One region of the Brenneria roseae subsp. americana genome, then DNA from elsewhere that is predicted to be linked to it. Evidence: predicted binding sites of a transcription regulator. Region 1 holds the regulator's gene; each other region holds the start of a gene.
The links. The regulator PurR, encoded in region 1, represses purine synthesis genes. The targets are predictions, from matches to a motif close to CANGCAAACGTTTGCNTG.

Region 1 (6,374 bases):
CAATCAGACCGCACTGCTGTTTTGCGAGTTGGTGAATCGCTGGAAACGTCTGGGAGGATGGCCTGTTGCTCTGAATGAGGACTCGTCAGAAACCGAGTCTGAGGCAAGTTAAGCAAAAAACGCAGGCGCATTTTTCAACGTCGCTGGCGACGCCCCGAAGGGTGGCGAGCAGGACGCCCGCCATAAAAAGTAACGGGTGCGTGATGCACCCGTGGTAGTTTAATTATGCCTGATCTTCCGGTTGGGACTTGTGTTTTTCAGCGGTTTCTTTAATCAGCTGCTGTAACTCGCCGCGCTGATACATTTCAATCACGATGTCGCAACCGCCGACCAGTTCACCATCAACCCACAGTTGCGGAAAAGTCGGCCAGTTGGCGTAGTTGGGCAACTCAGCGCGAATATCCGGATTCTGTAAAATATCGACATAGGCAAAACGTTCGCCACAAGCTGACAACGCCTGTACTGCCTGAGCGGAGAAGCCGCAGCTCGGCAACTTAGGTGAACCTTTCATATACAGTAGAATCGGGTTTTCAGCGATCTGACGCTGAATTTTTTCAATTGTTGTCGTCGTCATTCTCTTGCTTCCTTAAACCTTATAGGATGGCTAACATCATATGCATTAACCACGAGCTTCTGTCAGATGTGCCATTACAGCGCTATCTACTCAATTATATTGTACCGAGGGCCATAGCCACAAAAAAACGCCATTTTTTGTAGGGTTTTATTTTCGCCGCACGACTCAGCAGATTTCAGGCTTCAGTCTGAATCGCCAAATACCAGATCCGCCCTGGTCAGAATTGAGGCAACCGACACGGCTGTCATTGATTGCGAGGCTCGCAGAGATACATCGCGCTGATGAAATCTGAAGCAGAAAACGATGATAAATCCACCGAAAAAACAATTGTTAACGTTTTTTCACTATTCTGTATGAATAAAGCAGTCATTCCCACTTTTTTATCCTGCCGTTTTCGGGAATACTGTGCGGGTTGATTGAGCGATTTAAGGATTATATTCGGTCATTTTTATCATGCGCTTATTTATTACGCTTTTTATATTGTTCTTCAGTAATCTATTCCTGAACCTGGCTCAGGCTACTCCCAATGCCCCCGATTCAGCGCCGCGTAAAACCAGCATGACGCGTGTCATTGAAGGCGACCACAAGAAAAGCAAGCCGACGAAAAGCGACAAAAAAGCACCAACGCCAATAAAAAGCAAAAAGCCGGATGCCGCCAATACCGGAAACGCTACCCCCCAGACAACAACGAGCACGGCAAAGCATTTATCGGAAAAATCCTCGTCAAAAACCCAAAATGCCACGCCGGCGCCGGTCAAAAAAGAGCGCAAAAAGTCAAACACCGACAGTAAGGTGAAACTGGCTTCCACCCATTCCAAACGTAAATCAGGTCTGAAAGACAAAGCGGAAACGGGTAAAAAAGAGAAGCTGGATAAAGGACTGGCCTTGAGCGCCACCCATAAAAAACGTTACCAGCATGCCAAATTAACCGCGATGAATAAGTTGATGAGTCAGGTAGGAAAACCGTATCACTGGGGAGGCACCTCTCCTTTTACCGGTTTTGACTGTAGTGGACTGGTCTATTACGCCTATAAAGACGTAGTTAAAATTCAGATTCCCCGCACCGCTAACGAAATGTACCACTTGCGGGATGCCGCCCCTATCAAGAAAAACGAACTGGAAAGCGGCGATTTGGTTTTCTTCCGTATCAATAATCGCGGTGCTGCGGATCACGTTGGAGTTTATCTGGGGAATGGCAAATTCATTCAGTCGCCACGTACAGGATCGGATATACGCATCAGTAAGCTAAGTGAAGATTATTGGCAGGATCACTACGTCGGCGCGCGCAGAGTTGTTACGCCACAAACGATTCGCTAGTTTTACGCCTTTTTAACTCGCCCCCGGAGCAAATACCGTACCCCGGACTGTCACCCGTTCAGACACGGTTTAAGTGCAATAACCGGTCTGAACGGATGGATTGACTAAACAAACGGGAGGCCGGGCGCCAATCAGTTCAGTACCGCGACAAAACTGAATACGATAATCATCGCCAGCGCGCCAGCCGTTGTCAGTAATGACATCTTCAGGTCTGTATCCATAAGTCTCTCCTTTTGTATGGCACCAAATTATGAGAATAAATGCGCGACCATCATTTGGGATTCAAAACCGGACGGTGGTTTAAAACTACAAATTATATGGTTGTTTTGATTCTTCCATAATTTAAATGAAAAATCTCGTACCAATGCCGCACTAATAGTATAAATTACCGCTTCCACTTTCGTGGCAAATCGGACAAAATCCGCTGTTTATGATAGCGCTGCGTCCTGGTCGAAAAACGTCAACCTTGTCCCCTCAGGTATAACATTCGGCATTCTCCTTCTGACATCCTGTTTTTTCGCCAGGGAGAAGAACTTTACGCGCAGGCAAACGATTAACAATATACTTACGACTGTAACAGGTAAGTCCAGGAGTCATTTTTAGATGGCAACGATCAAAGATGTGGCAAAACGTGCTGGCGTTTCGACCACAACCGTATCGCACGTGATTAATAAAACACGTTTCGTCGCCGAAGAGACCAAAGCTGCCGTGAGGGCGGCGATTAAAGAGTTACATTATTCACCCAGCGCCGTCGCCCGCAGTCTAAAAGTCAACCACACCAAATCCATCGGGCTGTTGGCAACATCAAGTGAAGCACCCTACTTTGCCGAGATTATCGAAGCCGTTGAAAACAGCTGCTACGCGAAAGGCTACACGCTGATCTTATGTAACTCGCACAACAACATCGACAAACAGCGAGCCTACCTTTCCATGCTGGCTCAAAAACGCGTGGACGGCTTACTGGTCATGTGTGCGGAGTATCCGCCAGACTTACTCGCCATGTTGAAAGACTACCGCAGCATTCCGATGGTGGTCATGGACTGGGGACAGGCGCACAGCGATTTTACCGATACCATTATCGATAACGCCTTTGAAGGCGGCTATATGGCAGGCCGGTATCTGATCGAACGCGGTCACCGGGATATTGGTGCGATTCCCGGCATTCAGGAACGTAACACCGGGAGCGGCCGCTACCTGGGCTTTTTGAAAGCCTTGAACGAAGCGGACATCAAAGTACGCGATGAGTGGATCGTACAAGGCGATTTCGAGCCGGAATCCGGCTATAAGGCCATGCACCAGATTCTGTCACAGAAACACCGACCAACCGCCGTTTTCTGCGGCGGCGATATCATGGCGATGGGCGCGATTTGTGCGGCCGATGAGTTGGGACTGCGTGTTCCACAGGATATTTCAGTCATTGGCTACGATAACGTCCGCCATGCCCGCTTTTTCACTCCGGCGCTCACCACCATTCATCAGCCCAAAGAACGTCTGGGACAATCCGCGTTCGCTATGTTGCTGGACCGTATCACCAGCAAACGCGAAGATGCGCAGGTTATCGAAGTCTACCCGACGCTGATTGAACGCCGTTCCGTGGCGGATGGTCCTTTCCGCGATTATCGCCGCTATTCCTGATAACAGACGACTTTCTTATGCCACGCGGCTATCGCGTGCTCTCTGATACTGCTTCAGCCAATTTATACTTGTCCCCCGGCTGAAGCAGTCATAAACTAAATGCGGTTATTACATAAACTGAATTTTTTGTTTTTCTTCACTATCCTTAAATTTTGCGTACCAGCGGACGGCACGGATTGACCTTAAGGATGAGTGCCCCTACGTATTTTTTGCGTACCGGCTTTTGCTTTTCTTCTGCATTTTCCTCTGACCATTCAGAGACTAGACGATGGGAAAATTCCACCGATATCGACTACGGGTAAAAATTGTCTATGTTTTCCTTGCTGCGCATGATTAACAGCAAGGTAGGGAGAAGTTATGAGTTCATCGTATATAGAGGAACTGGATAGCCATAACCTGTCCTGGTTCCATATTGTGCATGAAATGCTGAGTATGGCCGATATCAAAATTAATGGTTCCCGTCCGTTTGATATCGCCGTGAAAAACCCGGATTTCTTTAAACGCGTATTGCGTGAAGGCTCATTAGGACTGGGTGAAAGTTATATGGATGGCTGGTGGGAGTGTGAACGGCTGGATATGTTTTTCCACCGCGTTTTGCACGCCAGACTGGATGAGAAGCTGCCGCGCCATCTGAAAGATATCCTGCGCATTGCCGTATCCCGCCTGATGAACCTGCAATCGAAAAGGCGGGCGTGGATTGTCGGCAAAGAACATTATGATTTGGGAAACGACCTGTTTTCACTGATGCTCGATCCCTACATGCAGTATTCCTGCGCTTACTGGAAAAAAGCCGAAACGCTGGAGCAGGCGCAGGAAGACAAACTGGAGATGATCTGTGAGAAGCTACAGCTCAGACCGGGAATGACACTGCTGGATATCGGCTGCGGCTGGGGCGGGTTAGCGGAGTTTGCCGCACGCCGTTATGGCGTATCCGTATGCGGCGTGACGATTTCTCGCGAACAGCAGAAACTGGCGCAGCAGCGCTGCCAGGATCTGGACGTCACCATTCTGTTGCAGGATTATCGCGACCTTGCCGGTGAGTTCGATCGGGTAGTTTCCGTCGGTATGTTTGAGCATGTCGGTCCGCGTAACTACGACGCCTATTTCCGCGTCATCAGCCAGAATCTTAAACCTGACGGTCTGTTTCTGTTACACACTATCGGCGCGAATCAAACCGACTCACAGCTCGATCCCTGGACGGATAAATATATTTTCCCCAATGGCTGTCTGCCTTCTGTGCGTCATATTGCCCAGGCCAGCGAACCTTACATGGTGATGGAAGACTGGCACAACTTCGGCGCGGATTATGACCGTACATTAATGGCCTGGCATGAGCGTTTTCAGCAAAGCTGGCCTCAGCTTTCCGAACGCTATTCCGCCCGCTTCCGTCGTATGTTCGGTTACTATCTGAATGCCTGCGCCGGCGCCTTCCGTGCGCGGAATATCCAACTCTGGCAGGTGCTTTTCAGTCCGAGCGGCATTGAAGGCGGGTTACGCGTTCCGCGCTAGTCAAAATCTGCTGAAAGCAAGCCGCCGGGAAACGATTCCCGAACGGCTTGCTCCGCGAAGCGACTTGTTATTCTTCACTAACGGGTTCGTTCTTCTGCTGGCTGGCTAATACGCGTTCTACGGTATCCACCACAGCCTGAGTTTGCGGATCAATTTCAATGTTCACGCGATGTCCCAGACGCTTCTGCCCCAGCGTGGTACGGTTGAGCGTTTCCGGAATCAAATGCACGCAGAAACGGCTGCGGGTGACTTCACCAATCGTCAGGCTGATTCCATCGATACCGATAAAACCTTTGTGCAGCACATATTTCATCAACGCTTCGTCGGCCAGGCGGAACCAAATCTGGTGGTTATTTTCCGATACCAGAATTTTCACCACTTCCGCTGTGCAGATAATATGGCCAGACATGACATGACCGCCGATTTCATCTCCCACTTTGGCTGCCCGTTCAACGTTGACGCGGTCACCTTCCTTCACTTCGCCGAGGTTGGTCAATCGCAATGTTTCTTTCATTAAATCGAAACTGGCGCAATCCCCCTTTACCGCTGTCACCGTCAGGCAGCAACCGTTGTGCGCCACGGAGGCTCCCGGCACCAGCCCCGGCAGCAGTTCAGGAGGGAGTTTGATCACGTGCGTACGAAAATTTGATTTTTCATCAATGGACACCACCGGCGCGGTGCCTTGAACAATACCGGTAAACATACGGCTTGCCTCTTAAAAAATGATGTAAATAAAATACCGAACAGTAGCGGGAAAGAAACACCAGCACACCTGTAGTTTAAAATATGGAACGTATCAATGCCTGTCGAGCAGTGTGCATGATATTCAGATGAAAACCAAACCTCATCCCCAATAATTAGTGGACATATTGAGGATCATTATGCATTTGTGAATTTACCTCTTTCCACTCTGGTTTACTTTTGACAAGTCGTTACAATAACGCCCTTGTCCTGTCAGCGACATGATTATGTTCATCCACGTTTAATTATCCCGCTATCTGTTAGTCGATTCGAGGAAGGTGTCCGTGCAGAAGTATCTGTCAGAGGCGCGCAATTTATTGGCGCTCGCGATTCCTGTCATTATTGCGCAAGTGTCTCAGACATCCATGGGTGTGGTTGATACCATTATGGCGGGTTCCTACAGCGCTACGGATATGGCTGCCGTTGCCGTCGGTACTTCCATCTGGCTGCCCGCCATTCTTTTCGGTCATGGATTATTACTGGCCCTGACGCCGGTTGTTGCGCAGTTGAATGGGTCTGGCCGCAGGGAGCGCATTGCGCATCAGGTTCAACAGTCTTTCTTTCTGGCGCTGCTCATTTCATTGCTTATCATGGTGGT
Region 2 (6,374 bases), on a different contig from region 1:
AGTTTCTGCAATCTTGATGTTGAAGATACGAAGAACTTTAGCCGGTTGGGCAAGATGCTCGACCAGAAGAATCGTACCACCATTAACTATTTCGCCATGCCGCCCAGCACCTTTGGCGCGATTTGCCGTGGTCTGGGTACTGCCGGGTTAAACAATGAACCCGCGCGCGTGGTGATGGAAAAACCGTTGGGGACCGATTTAGCGTCCTCTCGCGTTATTAACGATCAGGTTGCAGAGTACTTCAATGAGTGTCAGGTCTACCGTATTGACCATTATTTGGGTAAAGAAACGGTATTGAACCTGCTGGCGCTGCGTTTTGCCAACTCTCTGTTTTCCGCGAACTGGGATAACCGTACGATTGATCACGTGCAGATTACCGTAGCGGAAGAAGTGGGGATCGAAGGACGCTGGGGCTATTTTGATCAGGCCGGTCAGATGCGCGATATGATTCAGAATCACTTGTTGCAGATTCTGACCATGATTGCCATGTCGCCGCCGTCTGATTTGACGACCGATCGTATCCGCGATGAAAAAGTGAAGGTATTGCGTTCACTGCGCCGTATCGATCGTTCCAACGTGCATGAAACGACGGTGCGCGGACAATATACCGCTGGCTTCGTTCAGGGGCATAAAGTGCCGGGTTATCTGGAAGAAGAGGGCGCGAATAAAACCAGCAGCACCGAAACCTTTGTGGCGATTCGCGTTGATATCGATGACTGGCGCTGGTCTGGTGTGCCGTTCTACCTGCGTACCGGTAAACGTCTGCCGACGAAATGTTCTGAAGTTGTCGTGTATTTCAAAAATCCAGCGCTGAATCTGTTTCGTGATTCCTACCAGCAACTGCCGCAGAATAAGCTGATTATTCGTTTGCAGCCGGATGAAGGCGTTGAAATTCAGATTCTTAATAAGATCCCGGGGCTGGAACACAAACACCGTCTGCAAACGGTAAAACTGGACCTGAGCTTCTCTGAAACGTTCAATCAGCAACATCTGGCGGATGCGTATGAACGCCTGTTGCTGGAAACCATGCGCGGTATTCAGGCTCTGTTTGTGCGCCGTGATGAAGTGGAAGAAGCCTGGAAATGGGTGGATTCAATCATGGATGCCTGGTCAATGGATAATGACGCGCCGAAGCCTTATCAGGCGGGAAGCTGGGGGCCGGTAGCTTCCGTTGCGATGATTACCCGCGACGGACGTTCCTGGAACGAGTTTGAATAATCACTAATTAAAGATACCCGACCGGCTTCAAAATATGGCGTGCGGCAGCGTCTGGCTGCCAACGCACAACAGTGGAATAGGGCGGGTATAAAGGATGTTGTGGCGTCCTGTTATTGGCCGCCGTGTATTGGGTAGTTGCAGTTTTTAATGTATGGCTAACGGTGCGGTCGGACATCTGCAGTCAATGCAGATCCCTGTGGCAGGGGCGCGCTATATAATTAATGATGCCTGCGGGCATGACTGGAGATAACTTTTGATGAAAAACTGGAAAACGAGCGCGGAACAGATTTTGACAGCGGGCCCTGTTGTTCCTGTGATTGTGGTAAACAAATTGGAGCACGCGGTTCCTATGGCAAAAGCGTTGGTCGCGGGCGGCGTTCGCGTTCTGGAACTGACATTGCGTACCGACTGCGCCATAGAAGCGATTCGCGTTATTGCAAAAGAAGTGCCTGACGCTATCGTTGGCGCAGGTACGGTAACCAACCCTCAGCAACTGGCTGCTGTCATCGAAGCGGGTGCTCAATTCGCCATTAGCCCGGGGCTGACCGAGCCGTTGCTGAAAGCGGCTACCGAAGGCACTATTCCGTTGATCCCCGGTATCAGCACGGTTTCTGAACTGATGCTGGGTATGGATTATGGTTTGCGTGAGTTCAAATTTTTCCCGGCTGAAGCTAATGGTGGTGTGAAAGCGCTACAGGCTATCGGTGGCCCATTCGCGCATATCCGTTTCTGCCCGACTGGTGGCATTACGCCGAAGAACTACCGCGATTATTTGGCGCTGAAAAGCGTACTGTGCGTCGGCGGTTCCTGGTTGGTACCGAATGATGCGCTGGAAAGCGGCGACTACGCACGTATCACTGAACTGGCTCGTGAGGCGGTTGAAGGCGCGAAAGCGTAATTCAGCTTTGCAGATTGGCAAAAGCCACCCAGAGACGGGTGGCTTTTTTGTGTTGTCGCTATTTCTTAGCCATTGATCTTGACCGCCGCGGCGGCTTTTTTCGCTAATATCACCGCGTCGTCCGTCGTTTCCGCCGTTGCCAGCGCAACGCCCATGCGGCGCTTTCCGCTGATGTCCGGTTTGCCAAACAGACGGATCTGCGTGTGAGGCAGCAAGGCATTTTCCAGTCCCTGATAGCGAACATTCCGGCTATCCAGTTCCGATAGGATCACGGCAGAAGCGGCTGCGCCATATTGCCGAATCGCGCCAATCGGTAATCCCAGAAACGCGCGTACATGTAAAGCGAACTCAGACAGATCCTGAGAGATCATCGTGACCATGCCGGTATCGTGAGGGCGAGGGGATACTTCACTGAAAATCACATCATCGCCACAAACGAACAGTTCAACGCCGAACAAGCCGTAACCGCCGAGCGCTTTGACGACCTGACTGGCAATCGCCTGCGCTCGCTCCTGCGCCAGTTTGCTCATCTGCTGCGGTTGCCAGGATTCACGATAGTCGCCGTCTTCCTGACGGTGACCAATTGGCGCGCAGAAATGAATACCGTCAACGGCATGGATGGTCAGCAGCGTGATCTCGAAATCGAACTTGACCAGCCCTTCAACGATAACCCGTCCGCCGCCAGCCCGGCCACCTTGCTGCGCATATTGCCAGGCCTGTTTCAATTGCTGCGGTTCACGGATCAGGCTTTGTCCTTTGCCGGAGGAACTCATCACCGGTTTAACAATACAGGGATAGCCAATCTCAGACACGGCCTGCTGGAAACTCGCTTCACTATCCGCAAAACGGTAGGTGGAGGTCGGCACACCCAGCTTTTCCGCAGCCAGACGGCGAATACCTTCTCTATTCATCGTCAGGCGGGTGGCCTCTGCGCACGGAACCACATGGTGACCCTGCTGCTCCAGCGTCACCAGCATATCGGTGGCGATGGCTTCAATCTCCGGCACGATGTAATCCGGACGCTCCGCTTCAACCAGGGCTTTTAACGCTTCACCGTCCAGCATGTTAATGACATGGCTGCGATGCGCGATCTGCATTGCAGGCGCATCGGCGTAGCGATCAACGGCAATAACTTCAATACCCAGGCGTTGACACTCAATCGCCACTTCTTTGCCTAACTCGCCGGAACCGAGCAACATCACGCGTGTAGCATCGGTACGCAGGGCCGTTCCAATTGTTAACATAACGTCTACCTGATCGGGTTGTGAAAAGTCGTCGGGAGCGATTTTCAACGTCGCTTGCGACGGTCTATAAGGTGACGGGCAGGACGCCCGTCATAAAAATGGGCGCAGTATAAACGAAAACGTTTGCGTGCGCACCACAGGCGATAAGTGCGCAATACGTCCGGCTACAAAGTCAGCAAGGCTTTAGCGGCCCCGCTTGGCATCGTCGGAGAATCGTGCCACTCTGCAATCAGCTTTTTCAACACTGGTTATTATTCAAAATAAAGGGGATCCGAACGTAATGAGTGCACCGCAAGCAGAAAAAAGACCCCATCCGTTGACCACTCATGGCGATACTCGAGTTGATAACTATTACTGGCTGCGTGATGACCAGCGGAGCGATCCGCAGGTACTGAATTATCTGCGGCAGGAAAACCGTTATTGTGACGATGTGATGGCGCCTTACCACGACCTTCAGCAAGCGTTGTATGACGAAATGGTCAAACGGATACCGTCTGAGGACATGTCGGTACCTTATGTTCGCAATGGTTATCGCTACCAGAGCCGTTATGAACCGGGCAAAGAATATGCCATCTATCTGCGTCAGCCTGAACAGATAACTGACGAATGGGAAACGTTGCTGGATGGTAATCAGCGAGCGGAGAACCACGATTTTTACAGCCTGGGGGCGCTGGAAGTCAGCCCGAATAACCAGCTTCTGGTACTGTCAGAGGATTTCCTCTCCCGTCGGCAATATGACATTCGTTTCCGCGATCTGACGAGTGGGGAATGGCTGCCAGATGTGATTGAAAAGGTCTCTGCTGGTGCTGAATGGTCTGCCGATTCGACCGTCATCTATTACGTGCGCAAGCATCCGCAGACCTTATTGCCTTATCAGGTTTATCGGCACCATCTAGGCAGCGATCCGGCGGATGATGAACTGGTGTACGAAGAGCTGGATGATACCTATTACGTCAGTTTGGGAAAAACCACTTCTGAGCGCTATATCACCATCTACCTGAGCAGCACAACGACGACGGAAGTACGATTGATTGACGCGGTGGATACGGCGTCGGTGCCGCAGGTATTCATCCCGCGTCGTAAAGATCATGAATATGGGGTAGATCACTATCAGAACTCGTTTTATCTGCGTTCCAACCGGGAAGGCAAGAATTTTGGTCTCTATCGTTCGCAGAAACCCGATGAAAGTGAGCTGGAGACGTTGATTGCTCCACGTAAGCATCGCGTGTTGGAGGGATTTGAACTTTTCCGTGACTGGCTGGTGGTTGAGGAAAGGGAACGGGGTCTGACCAGCCTGCGCCAGATCCACTGGCAAACGCAGGAAGAGAAAGCGATTACTTTCAATGATGCCAGCTATGTCACGTGGCTATCCTATAACCCGTCCCCGGAAACCGCCTTGCTGCGTTACGGCTATGCATCGATGACGACGCCGAGTTCGCTGTATGAACTGAATATGGATACCGGACAGCAGCAGTTGTTGAAGCAAGCCGAAGTGAAAAATTTTACGCCGGCAGACTACCAGAGTGAGCGCCTGTGGATCAAAGCGCGTGACGGCGTAGAAATTCCCGTATCGCTGGTCTACCACCGGGAACATTTTAAACCGGGGCAGAATCCGATACTGGTATACGGCTACGGCGCGTATGGCAGCAGCATGGATCCCGATTTTAGCGTCAGTCGGTTAAGTCTACTGGATAGGGGATTTGTTTTTGCGTTGACGCATATTCGCGGCGGTGGCGAGTTGGGTCAGACGTGGTACGACGATGGACGATTGCTGAATAAAATGAACTCATTTAATGATTTCATCGATATTTCTCAGGCGTTGATCGAGAAAGGCTATGGCGATCGTCAAAATATGTTCGCGATGGGCGGTAGTGCCGGTGGATTATTAATGGGAGCGGTGGTCAATCTGGCTCCGGATCTGTTTAAAGGAGTGGTCGCTCAGGTGCCGTTTGTGGATATCCTGACAACCATGCTGGATGATTCCATTCCGTTAACGACGGGGGAATATGACGAATGGGGCAACCCTCATGACCGTACCTACTATGACTATATCCGACAATATAGCCCTTACGATGGCGTTACGGCGCAGGATTATCCTCACATGCTGGTGACCACCGGGCTGCATGACTCGCAAGTCCAATACTGGGAACCCGCGAAATGGGTAGCCAAACTGCGTGACATGAAGACGGATAATCGATTGTTATTGATGTATACCGATATGGATGCCGGACACGGTGGCAAATCTGGGCGTTTTAAACATTATGAGGATATTGCGCTGGAGTACGCGTTCTTGCTGATGGTGTTGGAAAAGTCTGACAGTTAGCGCCGATTGCACACTACGAGTAAACCCGCAGAAAGGCGGGTTTACCGAGCAGCACGATAGTTTTAATTGATGTCAGCCTGTGGTTGAGCTTTCTTTGCCTTTTTGTCCGCCCGTTTTTCTGCGGCGGTTTTCTGGGGTTTCTTCTTGCTGTTCTTTTTGCTGTCCATTCCTTTACTCATATCTTACCTCGCTTGAAAAAGGTTGGTTTGCCTACCCATTAACCGCCTGTTTTACCCAATATGCAAGGGGAAAAATGGTTTTTATTGCGACTCTGCTGAGCCAAAAAAATTATTTGGCTTTGGGTTCATAGGGAAGGCGTGAAAACTGGAGTGAGAGTTGACGATAAACGGCAACGCGCTCACGAAAATAACTGCGCAGATGTTCAGGCTGCTCTTTTTCAATCACTTCAGGAATGACAGGCATGTTATACCGCTCTTTGAAAGCAACCCCGGACGCCGCTAAATCAACATTAACCTTATCCATTTCTTCTTTAGAAAGTTCCGCCAGGTTATGTCCCATCGCGTTTTCTCCTGATTCATCGTGACGATATGCTGGCGTCAAGGTAAAGCAGAGCCATAAAAATCGCAAGTGATACGAGGCGCCTTTCCGGATTGCCGATGGGGTGAGCGCGTTACCTGACCTTATCTGGATCGCGTATCGGGAGGAGGAGGCAGGCAGGGCCAGCCTCACC
Region 3 (6,374 bases), on a different contig from region 1:
AACTGGCAGATATCCGTCAGCGCGGCATGGCGATGGATCGTGAAGAAAACGAGTTGGGCGTTTCCTGTATTGCGGCGCCGGTTTTTGACATTCAACAGCGCGTCCCCTATGCGGTTTCCGTGTCGCTGCCGACCGCCAAGCTGCAACAGATCGGCGTCAAAGCCTTGATCAAACCGGTACTGGCGACGGCGCAGCGGATTTCTCAGGAATTGGGTTTTGTCATCCATGATTGATCATTAATGTTTCTAATAGATGATTAGAAATATCCATTTCACCTAATAATTTTCTCTTCGTATGATGCTGGCTCTGGACCGGATGGGTTCGTCAGACCGTCGCAAGCGACGTTGAAAAACGCTTCCGGCGTTTTTTATACGAGGAGCAATAACGAGATGTTCGCTGTCTTTCTGCAAGGCTTTGCGCTTGGCGCGGCAATGATTTTGCCTCTGGGGCCACAGAATGCCTTTGTGATGAATCAGGGGATTCGTCGTCAGTATCATTTGATGATTGCACTGCTGTGCGCATTAAGCGATGTGGTGCTGATCTGCGCCGGTATTTTCGGCGGAAGTGCGTTGCTTAGCCAATCTTCGTTACTGATGACGTCAGTGACGTGGGGAGGCGTCGCGTTTCTGCTGTGGTATGGTTGGGGCGCGTTGAAGACGGCGTTCAGCCGGGATCTGACGCTCGCTGGCGCGGAGATTATGCAGCAGAGCCGCTGGCGCATTATTGTCACGATGTTGGCTGTGACCTGGCTCAATCCACATGTGTATCTGGATACGTTTGTTGTGCTCGGCAGCGTGGGGAGCCAGTTTAGCGAAGGGGCTCGCGGCTGGTTCGCCATCGGAACCATTACCGCATCGTTTATCTGGTTTTTTGCGCTGGCGTTGCTGGCCGCCTGGCTGGCGCCGTGGCTGAATACGCCTCGTTCACAGCGCATTATCAATCTGTTTGTGGGGATAGTGATGTGGGCTATTGCCATACAGTTGGCACGCCATGGCTGGTAATCGATAAAACTGCCCGGAGCCTTTCCCACCGATTTTTCTTCCCCCAGTTTCAGAAATTCACCTATATTTTGTTGTGTCGGCAATGCGATATGGTAGCCGGCCTTGGCGATAAGAGATAAATAAAGGAGAAACTGTGAAGCTAAAAGTATTGGCATTAGCTGCGATAATGGGGCTAGGTACGTTACCGCTGGCGGCTCAGGCTGCGGAATTGCCGGATGGCCCGCATATTGTAACGTCGGGAACCGCCAGCGTTGACGCAACGCCGGATATGGCCCGTCTGGCCATCGAAGTGAGCGTGTCATCAAAAGATGCCGCCGATGCGAAAAAACAGGTTGATGAACGAGTCGCTCAATATTTTGATTTTCTTGGCAAGAATGGCATCGAGAAAAAAGATATCAATGCCGCCAACTTACGCACACAGCCCGAATATGATTATCTGAAAACCGGTGGTTCCGTTCTGAAAGGGTATCGCGCCGTACGTCAGGTGGAAGTGACGCTGCGGCAGTTGGATAAGCTGAACGAGTTGCTGGATGGTGCGTTGAAAGCGGGGCTGAATGAAATCCGCACCGTTGATTTGGGCGTAGCGAATCCAGAAAACTACCGTGATGAAGCCCGCAAAAAAGCGATAGAACAGGCAACGACGCAGGCCCAGTCTTTGGCGCAAGGGTTTAATGCCAAGCTGGGGCCGATCTACAGCATTCGCTACCATGTCGCCAACTATCAACCTGTACCAATGGCCAGAATGTTTAAAACCGCAGACGCCGCGGTGCAAAGCGAAGCCGCTCAAACCTATGAGCAGCAAACCATTCACTTTGACGATCAGGTTGATGTGGTATTTGAACTACAGCGTAATCCATAGAGCCTGATGAGATAGGATCAGGCTCATCGACGAGATTTAAGACTGTCTCAGTACCTGATGTCCGTGCGCGAGCAGGGCATCAGTGACTTTTCTCATCATCCTGCTTTCCGGGGCGAAACGGTGCCAATAGAGCATGCGGCGTTGAAACAATCCGGGAGTCAGGTCAATCAGTTCGTTACTGGCCAGCTCTTTCTCAATCTGTAGATGCGGGATCATACAGCAGGTGGTTCCCTGACGCGCCAGCTGTACAAACGCTTCGGATGAATTCACGATGTGGCACGGTACGCTGCCCGGCGAGAGATCAAAATTTTGCTGTAGAAAAGCCTGATGCATGTCATCAAGGTGATCGAACGCGACTGCCGGTGCGCGCAGCAGCGCCGAACGCGTGACGCCGTTCGGGAAATAGCGGGCTGCAAACGCAGGTGATGCGACAAACAGATAATCCAGCGCGCCCAGTTTATCTACCAGACAACTTGGCAGCGGCTGTGGTTGGATACTCACGGCGCCGACCACTTCACCACGGCGCAGCCTTTCCTGCGTTCGCGTTTCATCCTCCACTTGCAGATTCAGACGAATGGGGGAATCAACCAAAACGGGTTGCAGCGCGGGCAGAAGCCAGGTGGCAAGGCTGTCGGCATTGACCGCCAACGACAAAAGTAACGGAATGTCGTTACTGGTTTCATCGCCCAGCCATTCTTCTTCCAACAGTTCAACCTGATGTAACAACGCCAGTAACTTCTGGCCCTGTTCGGTTGGCCGTGGCGGAATCGTCCTGACGAGCAGTGGCTGACCGAACAGGTTTTCCAACTGTTTAATACGCTGTGATACGGCGGATTGAGTAATGCATAATTTCTGTGCGGCGCGTTCAAAACCCCGCTCACGTATTACGGCATCCAGAGCCTGAAGCGTTCGATAGTCCGGGCGTTTCATTAAAGTAAGCATTCCTCTGAATGAAGTCTGTTTTTTTCACTATGCCACATTTTGCCGCTATACCATGCAGAAATCTTATTTCCTGGTTTTCTGTTTATGAATGCGGCGGCTATCCGTGAAATAATGAACAGGAGACAAATTTGCGCTATTTAGCCAAAGGCATGTTCTATAATACGCACATGTTTTTTGTATTTACGGACCTAAAGCAGACAGACTATGACACAAGATGAACTGAAAAAAGCGGTAGGGTGGGCGGCACTGGATTATGTTCGTCCCGATACGATTGTCGGTGTGGGGACTGGCTCTACCGCAGCCCATTTTATTGATGCGCTGGGTTCGATAAAGCACCAGATTAATGGTGCGGTATCCAGCTCCGATGCTTCAACGGCAAAGCTTAAAAGCCTGGGTATTCCGGTTTTTGACTGCAACGATGTTGATTCACTGGATGTGTATGTGGACGGCGCGGATGAGATTAACGGGCATATGCAAATGATTAAAGGCGGGGGCGCGGCGCTCACCCGTGAAAAAATCATTGCGGCAATTTCCCGTAAGTTTGTCTGTATTGTCGATGCTTCAAAACAGGTGGATGTGTTGGGCAGATTCCCACTGCCGGTTGAAGTGATCCCGATGGCCAGAGCTTATGTTGCCCGGGAACTGGCGAAAATGGGCGCACAGCCGGAATACCGTCAGGGTGTGGTGACGGATAATGGCAACATTATTCTGGATGTTCACAATCTGAACATCATGGATGCCGTCGCTGTGGAAAATCATATTAATGGCATTGCGGGAGTGGTGACCGTCGGACTGTTTGCCAATCGTGGCGCTGACGTCGCCTTGATTGGCACCGCCGACGGCGTAAAAACCGTGTTGAAATGAGTCGTTGATGATTTCGGGCGCGGGTGCCCTCCTCGTGCCTGAAATTTTTTTTATAAAAAAAAATTTATTTAACGGCTCATTTTTGGTACTTAATATCACTTTTTCTTATTTTGTGTATTGTCGATATGGCAATGCGCATCTTTGGCAATATTTTTCGCCAGAAATCTTTTCGTCGCCTCGCGCTTGCTATACCAGCAAGGCAATCGTTTGTATTGCTGACTGCGTAATTTTTGTTATGTTGACAGGGGCTGTTTAACAAACTGTCGCATCTGAAGTCTGAAAAATAAGGTCGGGAAATGGCAAAGGTATCACTGGAAAAAGATAAAATTAAATTTCTGTTAGTGGAAGGTGTGCATCAGAGCGCGCTGGAGAACCTGCGTGCAGCTGGTTACACCAATATTGAATACCATAAAGGGGCACTGGATTCGGAATCCCTGAAAGCATCCATTCGCGATGCGCATTTTATTGGTATCCGCTCGCGTACCCATCTGACAGAAGAAATTTTCGCTGCCGCTGAAAAACTGATTGCGGTTGGCTGTTTCTGTATCGGAACTAACCAGGTTGAACTATCGGCTGCGACGAAACGCGGCATTCCGGTATTCAACGCACCTTTTTCCAATACCCGTTCCGTTGCGGAAATGGTACTCGGTGAAATGTTGTTGCTGCTGCGCGGTATTCCGGCAGCGAATGCGAAAGCACACCGTGGTGTCTGGAATAAATTGGCTGTTGGCTCCTTCGAAGCGCGTGGCAAGAAGCTGGGCATCATTGGTTACGGTCATATCGGTATCCAATTGGGCATTCTGGCCGAAGGGCTGGGGATGCACGTTTATTTTTATGATATTGAAAGTAAATTGCCGCTTGGCAATGCGCAGCAGGTTCGCCACCTTTCCGATCTGCTGAATATGAGTGATGTCGTCAGTCTGCATGTGCCGGAAACCGAGAGCACCCAGAATATGATGAGCGCCGAAGAATTTTCGCTGATGAAGCCGGGTGCTATTTTTATTAATGCGTCACGCGGTACGGTGGTGGACATTCCAGCCTTGTGCGATGCGCTGGGCAGCAAACATCTTTCCGGGGCGGCGATTGACGTCTTCCCACAAGAGCCTGCGACAAACAGCGATCCGTTCCTGTCGCCGCTGTGTGAGTTTGATAATGTGCTGCTGACCCCGCATATCGGTGGTTCAACGCAGGAAGCGCAGGAAAACATCGGTGGTGAAGTGGCCGGTAAGCTGGCTAAATACTCGGATAACGGCTCTACGCTGTCCGCAGTCAACTTCCCTGAAGTTTCACTGCCCGTGCATGGTGAACGTGCCAGCCGGCTGCTGCACATCCATGAAAATCGCCCGGGCGTTTTGACGCAGCTTAACCAGATTTTTGCCGAACAGGGTATCAACATTGCGGCCCAGTATCTGCAAACGACGCCCGAAATTGGTTATGTGGTTATTGACGTTGAGACCGACGGCGCGCATACCGCGTTGCAACTGATGAAGGCGATCCCCGGTACTATTCGTGCCCGTCTGCTGTACTGATTGGCGGTATTATCCGGCTCCTGAAAAGGGGCTGGTTTTATTGGGAACCGTCGTGGTCCAATCGGATATGGGATTTCGTTAGACATAAAATGGCCCGCTTGTGCGGGCCATTTTGCATGATATTACTTGGCCATTTTTTTGTATTTGATGCGGTGTGGTTCTAGTGCGTCAGCGCCGAGAGTCCGTTTCTTGTACTCTTCATATTCGGTGAAGTTACCTTCGAAGAATTCCACCTTTCCTTCATCCTGATAATCCAGAATGTGGGTCGCGATACGGTCCAGGAACCAGCGGTCGTGCGAGATAACCATGGCGCAGCCTGGGAACTCCAACAGGGCGTTTTCCAACGCACGCAGAGTTTCTATATCCAGATCGTTGGTGGGTTCGTCAAGCAGCAGGACGTTGCCGCCAACCTGTAACAGTTTCGCCAGATGCAGACGGCCACGTTCACCACCGGACAGCTCGCCGACGCGCTTGCCCTGATCAACGCCTTTGAAGTTGAAACGGCCCACATAGGCGCGGCTTGGCATTTCGGTGTTGCCGATACGCATGATATCCTGCCCGCCGGAAACTTCTTCCCACACGGTTTTGCTGTTGTCCATCGCATCGCGGAACTGATCCACTGACGCCAGTTTCACCGTTTCGCCCAGCTCTATGCTGCCACTATCCGGCTGTTCCTGACCTGACATCATGCGGAACAGCGTTGATTTACCCGCGCCGTTCGGGCCGATGATCCCGACAATCGCTCCTTTAGGCACGGAGAACGACAGACTGTCGATCAGCTGACGTTCGCCATAGGATTTACTCAGGTTGGTGACTTCAATCACCTTGTCGCCAAGACGGGCACCGGGTGGAATAAACAGTTCGTTGGTTTCGTTACGTTTCTGGTATTCCGTATTATTCAGTTCCTCGAAGCGAGCCAGACGCGCCTTACCTTTAGACTGACGACCTTTGGCCCCCTGGCGCACCCACTCCAGCTCTTTCTCAATAGATTTACGGCGTGCCGCTTCCTGAGACGCTTCCTGAGCCAGACGCTGATCTTTCTGTTCCAGCCAGGAAGAGTAGTTGCCTTCCCATGGAATACCTTCGCCGCGGTCCAGCTCCAGAATCCAGCCCGCGACGTTATCAAGGAAGTAACGGTCATGGGTGATGGCTACCACGGTACCTTCGAAGTCGTGCAGG

Region 2: a site for PurR is predicted at 3,473-3,490, ahead of purT (formate-dependent phosphoribosylglycinamide formyltransferase). Genes of this name have one in related genera too.
Region 3: a site for PurR is predicted at 3,863-3,880, ahead of serA (phosphoglycerate dehydrogenase). Genes of this name have one in related genera too.

Annotation. Positions count from the first base shown of each region.
Region 1 is NZ_QDKJ01000003.1:19,745-26,118, forward strand. Features, by position in the region: gene rnt (ribonuclease T) at 1-112, shown strand, start outside; gene B4923_RS04020 (Grx4 family monothiol glutaredoxin) at 224-574, opposite strand; gene B4923_RS04025 (C40 family peptidase) at 1,028-1,891, shown strand; gene cydH (cytochrome bd-I oxidase subunit CydH) at 2,023-2,112, opposite strand; gene purR (HTH-type transcriptional repressor PurR) at 2,495-3,526, shown strand; gene cfa (cyclopropane fatty acyl phospholipid synthase) at 3,884-5,035, shown strand; gene B4923_RS04045 (riboflavin synthase subunit alpha) at 5,103-5,738, opposite strand; gene B4923_RS04050 (MATE family efflux transporter) at 6,061-6,374, shown strand, end outside.
Region 2 is NZ_QDKJ01000010.1:66,470-72,843, forward strand. Features, by position in the region: gene zwf (glucose-6-phosphate dehydrogenase) at 1-1,218, shown strand, start outside; gene B4923_RS13700 (bifunctional 4-hydroxy-2-oxoglutarate aldolase/2-dehydro-3-deoxy-phosphogluconate aldolase) at 1,475-2,116, shown strand; gene purT (formate-dependent phosphoribosylglycinamide formyltransferase) at 2,182-3,360, opposite strand; gene B4923_RS13710 (S9 family peptidase) at 3,641-5,683, shown strand; gene B4923_RS13715 (DNA polymerase III subunit theta) at 5,972-6,202, opposite strand.
Region 3 is NZ_QDKJ01000001.1:106,352-112,725, forward strand. Features, by position in the region: gene B4923_RS00465 (IclR family transcriptional regulator) at 1-233, shown strand, start outside; gene argO (arginine exporter ArgO) at 390-1,001, shown strand; gene B4923_RS00475 (oxidative stress defense protein) at 1,135-1,860, shown strand; gene B4923_RS00480 (LysR family transcriptional regulator ArgP) at 1,897-2,790, opposite strand; gene rpiA (ribose-5-phosphate isomerase RpiA) at 3,007-3,666, shown strand; gene serA (phosphoglycerate dehydrogenase) at 3,963-5,195, shown strand; gene ettA (energy-dependent translational throttle protein EttA) at 5,318-6,374, opposite strand, start outside.